2 regions of the Microbacterium sp. CH1 genome follow, and region 2 is predicted to be linked to the other one. Evidence: predicted binding sites of a transcription regulator. Region 2 holds the regulator's gene; the other holds the start of a gene.
What was found. The regulator HrcA, encoded in region 2, represses chaperone genes, less so after heat shock. The targets are predictions, from matches to a motif close to TTNGCACTCGNNNNNNNCGAGTGCNAA.

Region 1 (7,412 bases), on a different contig from region 2:
TCGACGTCCGACGCGCCGATGGCCTGCGAGGAGAGTGAGACTCTGCAGGAGCACGAGGGGCGGCTGCGACTGCAGGTGACCGATGCGGAGACCGGGGGAGTGACGACCTACGAGCTGCCGACCGGAGCCGGACTGCCGTCGTTCACGATCATCCGAGAAGGGAGCGACGTCGGTGCGGGAGGAGACTGACCGACCGCAGTCCGGAGCCGACGACGCGGAGCGCAGGGCACTGGAGCGTGCGGCATACGGCCGTGACGGCGGGCTCGACGCTGCCGCGGCCCTCCGGCTGCAGGAGCTCCAGGCGGAGCGTCGCCGCGCAGCCCTGTCCGCGTCCGAGGAACCGGCGACGTCCGCATCCCCGGACCCCGGCGGTGGGAAGGAGGTCGCGGACGCTCTCCCGGCGCCGGAGGGCGAGCCGGTCGCGGAAGACGCCGCGCCGGAGAATCCGGAGGACGTCTCGGCGTCCGAGGCACCGGCCGCGAACCGCCGCGGTCTCGCGAAGGTACTCGTGGCGTCGGCGGCTCTCCTCGCGATCGGCGTGGGGGCCGGGTGGGCGCTGTTCGCCCCGCGGTCGGACGCGTTCCCTCTGACGGAGGCGCAGGAGGACCGGCGGACCGAACTCGCCGACTCGGGCTACGACCCCGGATCCGTCCGCCCTGTGGGGGAGGCGGAGGGGGCTCTCGCCTGGTTCGCCACGCAGGACGCCGGGGAGACGCGGTGTCTGATCCTCGATGCCGGCGCCGACTCCGCGTTTACGTGTCTGCCGAAGGGAGAAGTGGCCCCGGGCCTCTACGCCTCGATCGCCGTGCCCGGGCCGGCGGCAGCCGACGAGGGAGATGCCTACGCCGTGGACAGCATCACCGCGACCATGCTGTTCTCCACCACGGAAGAGCCGATGGTGAGCATCCAGCGCTGGGGGCAGTCCTCGGCACTGGTCGACCAGTTCGGTGCCGAGGACCGCCCCAGGGCGAAGGAGCTGATCGACGACGGTTACACGCTCGGTCTCACGCTCCTCGGGTCCTTCCGGGGGCAGCCGGTCTGGCTCGGTGACCGCGCGTCGGAGGAAGGCCCCACTCAGCGATGCCTCATCGTCGACGTCGACGGTTCACGGCAGTGCGCGGCGATGTCGGAGGCGATCGAGACAGGCCTCGGCGTGCAGGTCGTGGACACCGAGCAGACATCGGGAGAGGTCCTCTCCGTCTCCGTTCTGGAAGTGGCGTTCACCCGCAGGCAGGTGCCCTACCTCACCGTGACGACCGCATCGACCGCGGCGAGGACGCTTTCCGGCGACTCCTACCTCGTGACCACCGGGCCGCCCGGGGATCCGATCCGCGTCGACATCCCGGGCCGCGACCCGCAGGGCTGACGGGCACTCAGTCCGCGGCGGGCACCCGGTCGGCGAGGATCGCGCGGCGCTGATCGCCGAACCGGGCGAGGATCAGGGTCGCCTCGGCGTCGCCGCGCAGGGTCAGCTTGCGCCGGAAGGCCGCTGGATCGACGTCCACCCCGCGCTTCTTGATCTCGATGCGGCCGATGCCGTGGGCCTTCAGGGCCGCGTTGATCGTCTTCGGCGTGATCGGCAGCGCCTCCCGGACGCGGAAGGACTGCACGAACGGGCTCGTCAGGGCGGCGTCGGAGGTCAGGTACGCGATGCGCGGATCGAGCATCCCCGCGTCGAGGCTGCGGGCGACGTCGCCGATGAGCCGGGCCCGGATGACGGCCCCGTCCGGCTCGTGGAGGAAGGCCCCGAGCGCACGGACCGGAGCATCCTCGGCATCCGCGGATCCGGTGAGCTCGTGCGAGCGCTCGCCGCGGATGACGAGGGCGGAGCGCCGCACCCCTTCCCTCGCGAGCTCGCGCGACCACACCACGAGCTCGACCACGCTCCCGTCGGCGCTGACCCACTGCGTCTCCGCGTCCGCGGGCAGGGCGTCGCGGTCGTGGGCGGGGCCGAGCTTGATCCCGGTGGGGCGCTGCGCGGCGACGGCGAACGCCCAGTCGAGCGACGGCGAGTAGTCGTCGGCGGAGACGCGCCGGGTCTCGCTGTGCCCGGAGGTGCGGCGGGCGGGGTCCATCCAGATCGCCTGGCCGGGGATCGGTTCTCCGAGCGCTTCCTCCGCGGTCGCGTGGCGCACCGTGGCGTCGTCGCCGAACGGGGCGAGGTTGTAGGCGGCGAGGGCCGCGGTCACCTCGTCGGCATCCACGGCGTGCACCGCCAGTCCGGCGCCGGCGAATGCGAGGGCGTCGCCGCCGATCCCGCAGCCGAGGTCGGCGACACTCGTGAGGCCGGCCCGGCGGATCCGCTGGGCGTGGCGGGCGGCCACCCCGAGGCGGGTGGCCTGCTCGAGGCCCGCGCGGGTGAACAGCATGCGGGCGGCGAAGGGGCCGAACTTCGCCGTGGCCTTGGCTCGCAGGTGCGCCTGGCCGACGACGGCGGAGACGAGGTCGGGGGAGTGTCCGGCGGCCCGCAGTCGGGAGACCGCGGTCGCCGCCTCGGCGGTGGAGGTGACCGGCCCGAGCGCATCGAGCAGCTCGAGGCCGGCAGGGGTCAGCAGGGCGCGCAGCTCGGACATCTCCACCCTCCCACCCTAGGACGCGGTCGCCGCCGGATCGGGGTTGGCACTCGCATTGCATGAGTGCCAGCCGACCGCCTACACTGGCATTAGCACTCTCGGGTTGAGAGTGCGAACGAGTCTTTCGTGTCAGCGTCAAGAAAGAAGAGGTAGACCGTGTCGGTTTCCATCAAGCCGCTCGAGGACCGCATCGTCATCAAGCAGGTCGAGGCCGAGCAGACCACCGCGAGTGGCCTGGTCATCCCCGACACCGCCAAGGAGAAGCCCCAGGAGGGCGAGGTCGTGGCGGTCGGCCCCGGCCGTATCGACGACAACGGCAACCGCGTTCCGCTCGACGTCGCCGTCGGCGACCGCGTGCTCTACAGCAAGTACGGCGGCACCGAGGTGAAGTTCGGCGCGGACGAGTTCCTCGTCCTGTCGGCTCGCGACGTCCTGGCGGTCGTCGTCCGCTGATCGCACACCCGGTTCCCTCCGCTCGCCGGACGGAACCCGGTCCGGAGAGGGCCCGGATGCTTCGGCATCCGGGCCCTCTTCTGCGCCCCGGACGGCGCGTCGCCCGGCGGCGCAGGCATAGGGTTGTGCGGTGACTGTTGAGACGACCCGCGCCACCCGGACGGCGGGCGTCGCCTACGCCGGCAGCGCGTATCTGCTGTGGGGCGTCCTGCCGCTCTACTTCCTCCTCCTGCAGCCCACCGGTCCCTGGGAGGTCGTGGCCTGGCGGGTGCTGCTCTCCTTCGTCTTTTGCCTCCTGCTGCTCACGGTCATGAGGGGATGGGCCGCCTTCCTCGCCATCGTCCGGAGTCCGCGGCTGCTGGGGTGGACGGCCCTGGCCGGCCTTCTCATCTACGTCAACTGGCAGGTCTTCGTCCTCGGCACGCTGAGCGGGAACGTGGTGGAGACGGCGCTCGGCTACTTCATCAACCCGATCACGACGGTTCTGCTCGGCGTCTTCGTGCTCAAGGAGCGCCTCCGCCGGCTGCAGTGGGCGGCCGTCGGGATCGCGGCCATCGCGGTCGTGGTTATCGTCGTGGCGTACGGCCACGTCCCCTGGATCGCCTTGACGCTCACGGCCTCCTTCGGCCTGTACGGGCTCCTCAAGAAGAAGATCGGCCCCGCCGTCGACGCGGTCAGCGGGCTGACGCTCGAGTCGTTCTGGCTGATCCCCATCGCGGTGGTGCAGCTTGTGATCGTGGCGACGACGCCGGCCGGTTTGACCATGGGGACTGCGGGCTGGCCGCATGCCGTGCTGCTCGCGTTCGCGGGAGTGGCGACGGCCGTGCCCCTGCTGCTGTTCGCGGCCGGCACGCGTCGCGTCGATCTCACCGTCATCGGCATGCTGCAGTTCCTCACCCCGATCCTGCAGTTCGTGATCGGGGTCGTCGTGCTGCACGAGCCGATGCCGCCGGAGCGCTGGATCGGGTTCGTCCTGGTGTGGATCGCGATCGGGGTCTTCGTCGTCGATCTGCTGCTCGCCGCGCGGCGCGGCCGGCGGGACACCCCCGCGGCGGTGCCCTGATCCCGCCCGCCCACAGGCGGAAACAGCGGTCCTGGATCGTTAACGCACCGAGATACTTGCCCCTCCTGCGCGCGGGGTGCACGCCCTAGTGTTAGAGCACCCGACTGTGGTCACCGTCCACGTTCGTTTACGCAAGGGAGCATCATGAACGCACTGAAGGGCTCGCGCAGCGCGAGGATCTTCGCCGGGATCGCGCTGGTCAGCGCCTCCGCCCTCATCATCGCGGGCTGCAGCAGCACGCCGGACGCGGAGCCGTCGGACGGGGGTGGCGACAAGCCCGCCGCCGACCTGACGCTCAAGCTCGGCTCACTGCTGCCCGCCACCGGTACGCTCGCGTTCCTGGGCGCGCCGATGGAGGCCGGCGTCCAGCTCGCCGTGGACCAGATCAACGAGGCCGACGCGGGCATCACGATCGACCTCAGCACGGCCGACGAGGGCGACCTCGACAACAAGGCCTACGAGACCTCCATCACCAACCTGCGCAACGACGGCATCACCGCCATGATCGGCGCGGCGTCCTCCAGCGTCACCAAGCTCATCCTCGACGGCAACGCGGGCGCGGACATCCTGACGGTGTCCCCGTCCAACACCTCGCCGGACTTCACGGGCATCAACCCGATGTACTTCCGCACCGCCCCGAGCGACAACCTCCAGGGCGAGGTCCTCGGCAACGAGATCGCCGAGGACGGCCACAAGACGCTGGGCATCATCTACCAGAACGACCCCTACGGCACGGGTCTGTTCGAGGCGATCAAGGCCACGTTCGAGAGCACCGGCGGCGAGGTCGTCGCCGACGCCTCGTACAACCAGGGCGACGGTCAGTTCAACGCGCAGGTCTCGGAGATCGCTGCGGCCAATCCGGATGCGGTCGCCGTGGTCTCCTACGACCAGTTCGCGACCATCGCTCCGCTGCTCGGCAACGCCGGGGTGGACACGGGCTCGCTGTACCTCGTCGACGGCAACCTCAAGGACTGGGGTACCGACATCCCGATCAGCCTCGAGGGCTCGAAGGGCACCCGCGCCGGCGCCGAGCTTCCGCAGGACTTCCTCGACCAGCTGAACGCGGTCTGGACGGCCGAGGGCAACGACCCGATCGACGCCGTGACGTACTCGTCCGAGGCCTACGACGCGGTGGTGCTGATCGCTCTGGCCGCGCTGAAGGCCGGCTCGGTCGAAGGCCCGGACATCGCCGCGGAGATGATCACCGTCTCCGGTGGTGACGGCGACGGCGAGAAGTGCGACAACTTCGCCGACTGCGCCGCGATCATCAACGACGGCGGCACGCCGGACTACGACGGCCTCTCCGGTGAGATCACGTTCGACGAGAACAACGACCCGAAGGGCGCTGCCATCGGCGTCTACGAGTTCGACTCCGAGAACGTCACCTCGCGCATCAAGTAACGCAGCGACGACGAGGGCCCCGGATGCGTCGGCATCCGGGGCCCTCGTCGTTCCTGGGCCGTGTCTCAGGCCGCGTCGGTCCCGAGGGTGCCGAGGTAGAGGCCGATGACCTTCGGGTCGTTCAGCAGCTCCCGGCCGGTGCCCTCGTAGGCGTCCTTGCCCTGGTCGAGCACGTAGCCGCGGTCGCAGATCTGCAGGCACCGCCGGGCGTTCTGCTCGACCATGATCGTCGTGACGCCCGCCTTGTTGATGTCGGAGACGCGGATGAAGGCGTCGTCCTGCCGCACGGGGGAGAGGCCGGCGGACGGCTCGTCGAGCAGCAGCACCGAGGGGTCCATCATGAGCGCGCGGGACATGGCCACCATCTGCCGCTCACCGCCGGAGAGCGAGCCGGCACGCTGCTTCAGGCGTTTGCCGATCTCGGCGAAGATGCTGCTGACGAACTCGAGCCGCTCCGCGAAGATCTTCGGGTTCTGGTAGAGGCCCATCTCCAGGTTCTCCTGGATGGTGAGCGACGGGAACACGTTGTTCGTCTGCGGCACGAAGGCCACACCGCGGCGCACGAGCTTGTCGGCCTTGAGGCCGACGATGCTCTCGCCCTTGACCGTGATGTCGCCCTCGCGGACGTTCACCATGCCGAAGATCGCCTTGAGGAGGGTCGACTTCCCGGCGCCGTTCGGGCCGATGATGCCGATGAGCTCACCCTGGCGGGCGACGAGGTTCGCGCCGTTGAGGATGTTGACTCCCGGAAGGTAGCCGGCGTGCACGTCCTTGAGCTCGACGACGACATCATCGGGCCGGGCGGCGCTTTCGGCGGGGGTTGCGGTGCTCATGCCTTGTCCTCCTCGGCGGCGTCCTCGGCCTCGACCTCGGCCTCGACCTCCGTCTCGATCTGCTCGCGGATGCGCTCCGCATCGGCGTCGGAGATCACCGGGAGACGGCCGGTGACGGCACCGAGGTCCACGTCCTGATGCGCACCGAGGTAGGCGTCCACGACCGCGGGGTCCTCCATGACGGTCTCCGGCGGCCCCTCGGCCACCACACGCCCCTCAGCCATCACGACCACCCAGTCGGCGATGTGACGGACCATGTGCATGTCGTGCTCCACGAAGAGCACGGTCATCCCGAGGTCCTTGAGGTCGAGGATGTGATCGAGGAGCGACTGGGTGAGGGCGGGGTTCACCCCGGCCATCGGCTCGTCGAGCATGACGAGGCTCGGGTCGCTCATGAGGGCCCTGGCCATCTCCAGCAGCTTGCGCTGACCGCCGGAGAGCGACGCTGCGAAGTCCTGCTCCTTGGCGTCGAGCTTGAAGCGCACGAGGAGTTCGTGCGCGCGCTGCTCGATCTCCTGCTCCTGCTTCCGCCAGAGGAAGGGGAACAGGCCCGCCCAGAAGCCCTCGCCGCGCTGGTCCTTCGCGCCGAGCTTCATGTTCTCCAGCACGGTCAGCAGCGACAACGACTTGGTGAGCTGGAAGGTGCGCACCTGTCCCATCCGGGCGACCTTGAACGACGGGATGCCGGACAGGTTCTTGCCGTCGTAGGACCACGTCCCGCTGTTGGGCTTGTCGAAGCCGCACAGGAGGTTGAACAGCGTGGTCTTGCCGGCACCGTTGGGGCCGATGAGCGCCGTGATGGCGCCGCGGGGGATCTCGAGGTGATCGACGTCGACCGCGGTCAGGCCGCCGAAGCGCCGCTGCACGGCGTCCACGACGAGGATCGGGTCGACCTTCTTGACTCCGGGGGCGGCAGGACCCGCGGCGAGGCCGGTGGTCTTCGCGCGGGGAGCGCTCTTCGCGGGCGTGACGGCCGCGTCGTTCTCACTTGACAAAGGTCATCTCCCTCTTGTTCCCCAGGATGCCCTGCGGGCGGAACACGACGATCAGCATCAGCACGATGCCGATGAGGATGTAGCGCACCACGTC
Region 2 (7,412 bases):
GAAGTAGGTGAGGTTCGTCGCGACCACGATCATGAGCAGCCAGCCGAGGGCACGGCGCGCGAGGTACTTGATCAAGGGGGATTTGTCTTTCTCTTCTCCAGACGCGCTCGGGGTCTGCCGACGCAACGCTGAGCCGGGCGGATGATCGGGTTTCATCCGCCGTTCCGCGCGACGCGACAGCCTTCACGGAGTCTGTGACGGAGTCGTATCGCTTACGGGATCCGGTGTCACGGATTGATCCCGGGCAACTTCGGGAGACTATCACCGATACGCACGAATGGGGATTATGAGGGCCCTCACCGTACAATCGACGGGACATGTCCCCACGCGCTCTCACCCCGCTTCAGCCTGCCGCGACGCCGGCTGCGCAGATCCGCAATTTCTGCATCATCGCCCACATCGACCACGGCAAGTCGACCCTGGCCGACCGCATGCTCCAGATCACCGGCGTGGTCGCGGAGCGGGACATGCGCGCCCAGTACCTCGACCGGATGGACATCGAGCGGGAGCGCGGCATCACGATCAAGAGCCAGGCGGTGCGGATGCCGTGGGCTCTGGGGCAGGCGCAGGGCCCGGACGAGGTCTTCGCGCTCAACATGATCGACACACCGGGTCACGTGGACTTCACCTATGAGGTGTCGCGGTCGCTGGCCGCGTGCGAGGGTGCCATCCTCCTCGTCGACGCGGCGCAGGGCATCGAGGCCCAGACGCTGGCCAACCTCTACCTGGCGCTGGAGAACGCCCTCCACATCATCCCCGTCCTCAACAAGATCGACCTCCCCGCCGCAGACCCCGAGAAGTACGCGAAGGAGCTCGCCTCGCTCATCGGCGGCAAGCCGGAGGACGTGCTGCGTGTGTCAGGGAAGACCGGCATGGGGGTCGAGGATCTCCTCGACCGGATCGTCGAGGAGATCCCGGCTCCGGTGGGGGATGCGGACGCACCCGCGCGGGCCATGATCTTCGACTCCGTGTACGACGCCTACCGCGGCGTCGTCACCTACGTGCGGATGGTCGACGGCAGCCTCTCGCCCCGCGAGCGCATCCAGATGATGTCCACCGGGGCGAACCACGAGGCCCTCGAGGTCGGCGTGTCGAGCCCGGAGCCCACTCCGACCAAGGGACTCGGCGTCGGCGAGGTGGGCTACCTCATCACCGGCGTGAAGGACGTGCGGCAGTCGAAGGTCGGCGACACGATCACGAACGCGCGCAAGCCCGCGGCGGAGGCGCTTCCCGGCTACACGGACCCCAAGCCGATGGTCTTCTCGGGCATCTACCCGATCGACGGCAGCGACTACGCGGAACTGCGCGAGGCGCTGGACAAGCTCAAGCTCTCCGACGCCTCGCTGCAGTACGAGCCGGAGACCTCCGTGGCGCTCGGCTTCGGGTTCCGCTGCGGCTTCCTCGGCCTGCTGCACCTGGAGATCGTGACCGAGCGTCTTTCGCGGGAGTTCGGCCTCGACCTCATCACCACGGCCCCGAGCGTGATCTACGAGGTCGTGACGAGCGACACCGGCGAGACGGTGACCGTGACGAACCCGAGCGAGTACCCGGACGGGCGTATCGGCTCGGTGTCGGAGCCGATGGTGAAGGCGGCGATCCTGCTGCCCAAGGACTACGTCGGCACCGTCATGGAGCTGTGCCAGTCGCGGCGCGGCACGCTGCTGGGCATGGAGTACTTCTCCGAGGAGCGCGTCGAGCTGCGCTACAACATGCCCCTCGGCGAGATCGTGTTCGACTTCTTCGACCAGCTCAAGTCCAAGACGCAGGGCTACGCCTCCCTGGACTACGAGCCGTCGGGACAGCAGGAGGCCGACCTGGTCAAGGTCGACATCCTCCTGCAGGGCGAGAAGGTCGACGCGTTCAGCTCGATCGTGCACCGGGACAAGGCCTACGCCTACGGCACGATGATGGCGGAGCGGCTGCGCAAGCTCATCCCTCGCCAGCAGTTCGAGGTGCCGATCCAGGCCGCGATCGGTGCGCGCATCATCGCCCGGGAGACGATCCGCGCGATCCGCAAGGACGTGCTCGCCAAGTGCTACGGCGGTGACATCACCCGCAAGCGCAAGCTCCTCGAGAAGCAGAAGGAGGGCAAGAAGCGCATGAAGATGGTGGGCCGCGTCGAGGTCCCCCAGGAGGCGTTCATCGCCGCGCTCTCTGGCGACGTCGAGACCAAGGACAAGAAGTAGCACGCTGGGTCGCTGAGCCCGTCGATCCACGTTGGGTCGCTGAGCTTGTCGAAGCGGTCAGCCGTCGTTGGGTCGCTGAGCTTGTCGAAGCGCACCGTACGACCTCGACAATGACGGGAGGTCCTCCCACCGACTCTCGATCAGTGCGATCTTCTTCCGACGACTCCATCCCTGGATCTGCTTCTCCCGGAAGAAGGCCGCGTCGACGGTGTCGAAGCGCTCCGCGTAGACCAGAGCCGCGGGCCTGCGTCTCCGGGTGAAGTTCGCGGCGAACGCGTCGTCGTGGTTGTGCTCCCAGATGCGGGCTTCGAGGTCGCCGTTCGTGCTGCCCGTGTAGAAGCTGCCGTCACGGCATTCGAGGATGTAGGTCCATGGCATCGGGCCATCATGGCGGAGGGGCGTGCGGTTTCCCGGGGCGTGAGGAATCCCTTCGACAAGCTCAGGGACCCACCGTTGTGGAGGAGCCCTTCGACGGGCTCAGGGACCCAGCGTCAGGGGGCAAGGATGTGACGGCGTGCGGCGCGGGGGGTGTTCGCTCAGGGAACCCGAAGTAGGCTGGATCTCATGCGGCGCGGGACTTTCCGAGACGACACGGTGGACTATGCGGCCGTGGGTGCGACCCACGCCCCCGATCTGATGCAGTACCCGCCCGAGCGCAGCATCCCGGCGGAGGAATCCTGGCGGATCGGCAGTGGCGAGGAGCGTTTTCAGACGGCCGGCGAAGCCCTGCTGTCGTGGACGGCGCAGCGTGCGGCTGGACTCTCCGTCGAAGACGTCCGCCCTGCTCCCGGCCCCGCCTATGCGGGCGTGAGCTTCGACGCCGAGGGCAATCCCATCGCGCCGAGCAAGCGGGATGTGGAGCCGCGCTACGACGCGGAGGGGATGCCCTTCGTAGGCGCGGGCATGACGCTCCACCTCCGTGGACGGGTCGGCGGCATGCGCGCCGACTCCGAGCTGCGCGTGATCTCCGTCACCGAGGAGACCCGGCGGATCGGCTTCGTACTGGGCACGGTCGGGGGCTCCGTCGTGAGCGGCGAGGAGTCGTTCGACGTGGACTGGCGAGAGGACAACGACGAGGTCTGGTTCACGGTCCGGGCTTTCGACGCCCCGAACACGCTGCTCTATCGGCTCGTCCCCGCCCTGATGAAACGCCGCCGTCGCGAGCTCTTCGCGCGCTACCTCCGCGCGATCTCCCCGCTCTACGCGACCCCGGTGTGATGGCGGGACCACTTCCGCTCGGGGATCCGGCGCCCGCGGATGGGCGTCTCCCCGCAGACCTTCCGATCTCCGCCGAGACGCCGTTTTCCGCCTACCTGCACATCCCGTTCTGCCGGGTGCGCTGCGGCTACTGCGACTTCAACACGTACACGTCCGGCGAGCTGCGCGGCGCGAAGCAGGAGGACTACGCGTCCACCCTCATCGGCGAGATCGCCCTCGCGCGTACGGTGCTGGACGAGGCCGGAGCGCTGCGCCCGATGGACACGGTGTTCTTCGGCGGCGGCACGCCCACGCTGCTTCCCGCGGGAGACCTCGCCCGCATGCTGGGAGCGGCCACCGCGGCGTTCGGACTCGCACCGGGCGCCGAGGTCACGGTCGAGGCCAACCCCGACACGGTGACCCCGGAGGTCGCGCGCATCCTCGCCGAGGCGGGGGTCACGAGGCTGTCCATCGGCATGCAGTCCGCCGTCCCGCACGTCCTCGCCGCGCTCGACCGGACGCACCGCCCCGAGAACGTCCGCACCGCCGTCGCCGCGGCGAAGGGGGCAGGACTCGCGGTCAGCGTCGACCTCATCTACGGCGCACCGGGGGAGAGCCTCGCCGACTGGGAGGCCTCGCTCGACGCCGCCCTCGCCCTGGAGTCCGACCACGTCTCCGCGTATGCCCTCATCATCGAGGACGGCACGAAGCTCGCGCGACAGATCCGTCGCGGTGAGGTGCCGACCCCGGACGACGACCTGCAGGCGGACATGTACGAGCTGGCGGACGAGCGCCTCGCCGCCGCCGGGTTCGAGTGGTACGAGGTCAGCAACTGGGCCCGCAGCGAAGGGCAGCGGTCGCGGCACAACCTCGCGTACTGGCGGGGGAGCGACTGGTGGGGCTTCGGCCCCGGCGCCCACAGCCACGTCGCCGGACTCCGGTGGTGGAACGTCAAGCACCCGGCGGCCTACGCGCAGCGGCTGGCGGCCTCGTCCTCGCCGGCGGCCGGGCGCGAACGTCCGGACCCGGAGGCGCGGACCCTGGAGCGCATCCTCCTCCTCAGCCGCATCCGTGAGGGGATCGCGGTGACCGACGTCCCGGAGCAGAACCGCGACCGCATCGCCGGCCTCATCGCCGACGGGCTCATCGACGCGCCGGCGGCGATCCGCGGGCGCGTGCAGCTCACGCTCCGCGGCCGCCTCCTCGCCGACGCCGTCGTGCGCGAACTGACGGATTGAGCGGCTCCACCGGCGCTGCCCCGCCTTCGGAGATCTCCCGGTCGCAGGAGGTAGGATTGGCACTCAGGGCAGCAGAGTGCCAGCATCCGGTCGGCGGGAAGGGGAAGCCATGGTCACAGAGCGAGGGCTGCAGGTCCTCCGCGCGATCGTGCAGGACTACGTCGAGACGCACGAGCCCGTGGGCAGCCGTTCCATCGTCGACCGGCACTCGTTCGGGGTCTCGGCCGCGACCATCCGCAACGACATGGCGCAGCTGGAGGACGAGGAGCTGATCACGGCTCCGCACACGTCGTCCGGGCGCGTCCCGACGGACAAGGGCTACCGGGTGTTCGTCAATCACCTCGCCCAGCTCCGTCCTCTCTCCACCGCACAGCGTTCCGCCATCGAGTCGTTCCTCGCCGACCCGGCCGACCTCGACGACCTGATGGTCCGGACCGTCCGCGTCCTCACGCAGCTCACCGGCCAGGTCGCGCTGGCGCAGTATCCGTCGTTCGCGCGGGCGCACGTGACCCACGTGGAGCTCGTGACGCTGGCCCCCAACCGGCTCCTCACGGTGCTGGTGACGGACGCCGGTGGGGTGTCGCAGCGGATCACCGCTCTGCCGGACGCGATCGACGAGGCCGACCTCGCCGTGCTGCGCGCGCGACTTTCCGCCCTCATCACCGGGCAGGCGATCGCGGCGGCCTCCGACCGGCTTCAGGCGCTGCTCGCCACGGAGGAGACGCCGCAGGATCGCGTGCTCCGCACCCTCGCCGGCGTCGTGATCGACGAACTCGGCGGCTTCCGGCAGGAGCGGCTCGTGATGGCCGGAGCGGCGACCCTGGCGCGGCGCGAACAGGACTTCCGCGGCAGCATCCACCCCCTCCTCGAGGCCATCGAGGAGCAGGTCACGCTGCTGCGGCTGATGAGCGAGATGGTGCCGGACGAGCACGGCCTCGCGGCGAGCATCGGCACCGAGAACGCCTCCTTCGGGCTCGGCGAGGCGTCGATCGTCGCCAGCAACTACGCGGCGCCTTCGGGGACCGCGCGGGTCGGCGTCATGGGACCGACGCGGATGGACTATCCGAGCAACCTCGCGGCAGCGCGGGCGGTCGCCCGCTACCTGTCGCGCATGCTCGACGACGACGAGGCCGGCCGCTGACGCGGCCCCACGGAAATCACACGCAGAAAGGCGATTGTGGCGGACCACTACGAGGTTCTCGGGGTGTCCCGGGACGCTTCCACCGACGAGATCAAGAAGGCGTATCGGCGCCTGGCACGGCAGCTCCACCCGGACGTGAATCCGGGGGAGGAGGCTGCGGAGAAGTTCAAGCTCGTCACGCACGCCTACGACGTGCTCAGCGACGAGGAGTCGCGCCGCCGGTACGACATGGGCGGCGGTGACGGCGCGAACAACTTCGGAGGCTTCGGAGGCTTCGGCGACATCTTCGAGACGTTCTTCGGCGCGTCACAGGGTGGCGGACGCGGCGCCCGTCCGCGATCGCGGCGAGAGCGCGGTCAGGACGCGCTCGTCCGGGTCACCCTCGACCTCGGCGATGTGGTCTTCGGTGCGCACCGCGACATCGAGGTCGACACGGCCGTGCTCTGCGAGACCTGTCAGGGCTCGTGCTGCCAGGAGGGCACGTCGCCCGTCACCTGCGACATCTGCGGCGGCACGGGGCACGTGCAGCGTCAGGTGCGGAGCCTTCTCGGCAACGTCGTCACCTCCCAGCCGTGCGGCACCTGCGAGGGCTACGGCACGACCATCCCGTACCCCTGCGGCACCTGTGGCGGGCAGGGACGCGTCCGCTCGCGCCGCACGGTGTCCCTCGACATCCCGGCGGGCGTCGAGACCGGACTGCGGCTGCAGCTCCCCGGCTCTGGCGAGGTCGGCCGCGCGGGCGGCCCGAACGGCGACCTCTACGTGGAGGTCACGGTCAACCCGCACCCCGCCTTCAGCCGTGACGGCGACGACCTGCTCGCCACGCTCGAGGTGTCCATGACCGACGCCATCCTCGGCACCGAGACCTCGATCGAGGGACTCGACGGGGAGGTCGACCTGGAGATCCGCGCCGGCGTGCAGTCCGGTGACGTGCTGACCATCAAGGGCCGAGGCATCACGCCGCTGCGCGGCACCCAGCGCGGCGACCTCCGCGTCGGCGTGCAGGTGGTCACCCCCACCAAGCTCGACTCCGCGCAGCGCAAGCTCATCGAGGACTTCGCCAAGAAGAACAAGGCGCCGGGCCCGCAGCTCGCGCAGTTCCAGCAGGGCCTGTTCTCCAAGCTGCGCGACCGGTTCCGCGCCCACTGATCGTGGCGCTGCACTTCCTCGTCGAATCCGCGGGTGATGCCGCGGTGGGCGGCCTCGTCTCCCTGACCGGGGCCGAGGCGAAGCATGCGGCCGTCGTCCGGCGGCTGCGCGTCGGCGAGGCCGTCACGGTCGGTGACGGTCGGGGCATCTGGCTGACCGGCGTGGCCGAAGCGGTGTCGCCGTCGCGCGTCGACGTCCGGATCACCGCGCGCGTCGAGCACGAGCCGGCGAGCCCACGCCTCGTGCTCGTGCAGGCGCTCGCGAAGGGCGACCGCGACGAGCTCGCCGTGCAGGCCGCGTGCGAACTCGGCGTCGACGAGGTCGTGCCGTGGCAGGCGGGTCGCAGCGTGTCGCGCTGGGAGGGGCCGAAGGCGGTGAAGGGACGCGAGCGCTGGGCGACGATCGTCCGCGAGGCCGCGAAGCAGGCGCACCGTGCCTGGGTACCCGAGGTGGCCGCCCCGGAGACGACCGCACAGCTCGCGACCCGCGCGGCGACGCAGC

Region 1: the regulator HrcA is predicted to act here: its motif matches at 2,617-2,643, upstream of groES (co-chaperone GroES).

What each region holds. Positions count from the first base shown of each region.
Region 1 is NZ_LOSO01000015.1:411,057-418,468, forward strand. It holds gene AUV07_RS10350 (hypothetical protein) at 1-189, shown strand, start outside; gene AUV07_RS10355 (hypothetical protein) at 173-1,366, shown strand; gene AUV07_RS10360 (THUMP-like domain-containing protein) at 1,374-2,579, opposite strand; gene groES (co-chaperone GroES) at 2,730-3,026, shown strand; gene rarD (EamA family transporter RarD) at 3,157-4,089, shown strand; gene AUV07_RS10375 (ABC transporter substrate-binding protein) at 4,234-5,490, shown strand; gene AUV07_RS10380 (ABC transporter ATP-binding protein) at 5,556-6,323, opposite strand; gene AUV07_RS10385 (ABC transporter ATP-binding protein) at 6,320-7,318, opposite strand; gene AUV07_RS10390 (branched-chain amino acid ABC transporter permease) at 7,308-7,412, opposite strand, start outside.
Region 2 is NZ_LOSO01000011.1:264,653-272,064, forward strand. It holds gene AUV07_RS04580 (ABC transporter permease) at 1-75, opposite strand, end outside; gene lepA (translation elongation factor 4) at 318-2,186, shown strand; gene AUV07_RS04590 (GIY-YIG nuclease family protein) at 2,244-2,564, opposite strand; gene AUV07_RS04595 (DUF1990 family protein) at 2,751-3,404, shown strand; gene hemW (radical SAM family heme chaperone HemW) at 3,404-4,621, shown strand; gene hrcA (heat-inducible transcriptional repressor HrcA) at 4,731-5,762, shown strand; gene dnaJ (molecular chaperone DnaJ) at 5,799-6,911, shown strand; gene AUV07_RS04615 (16S rRNA (uracil(1498)-N(3))-methyltransferase) at 6,914-7,412, shown strand, end outside.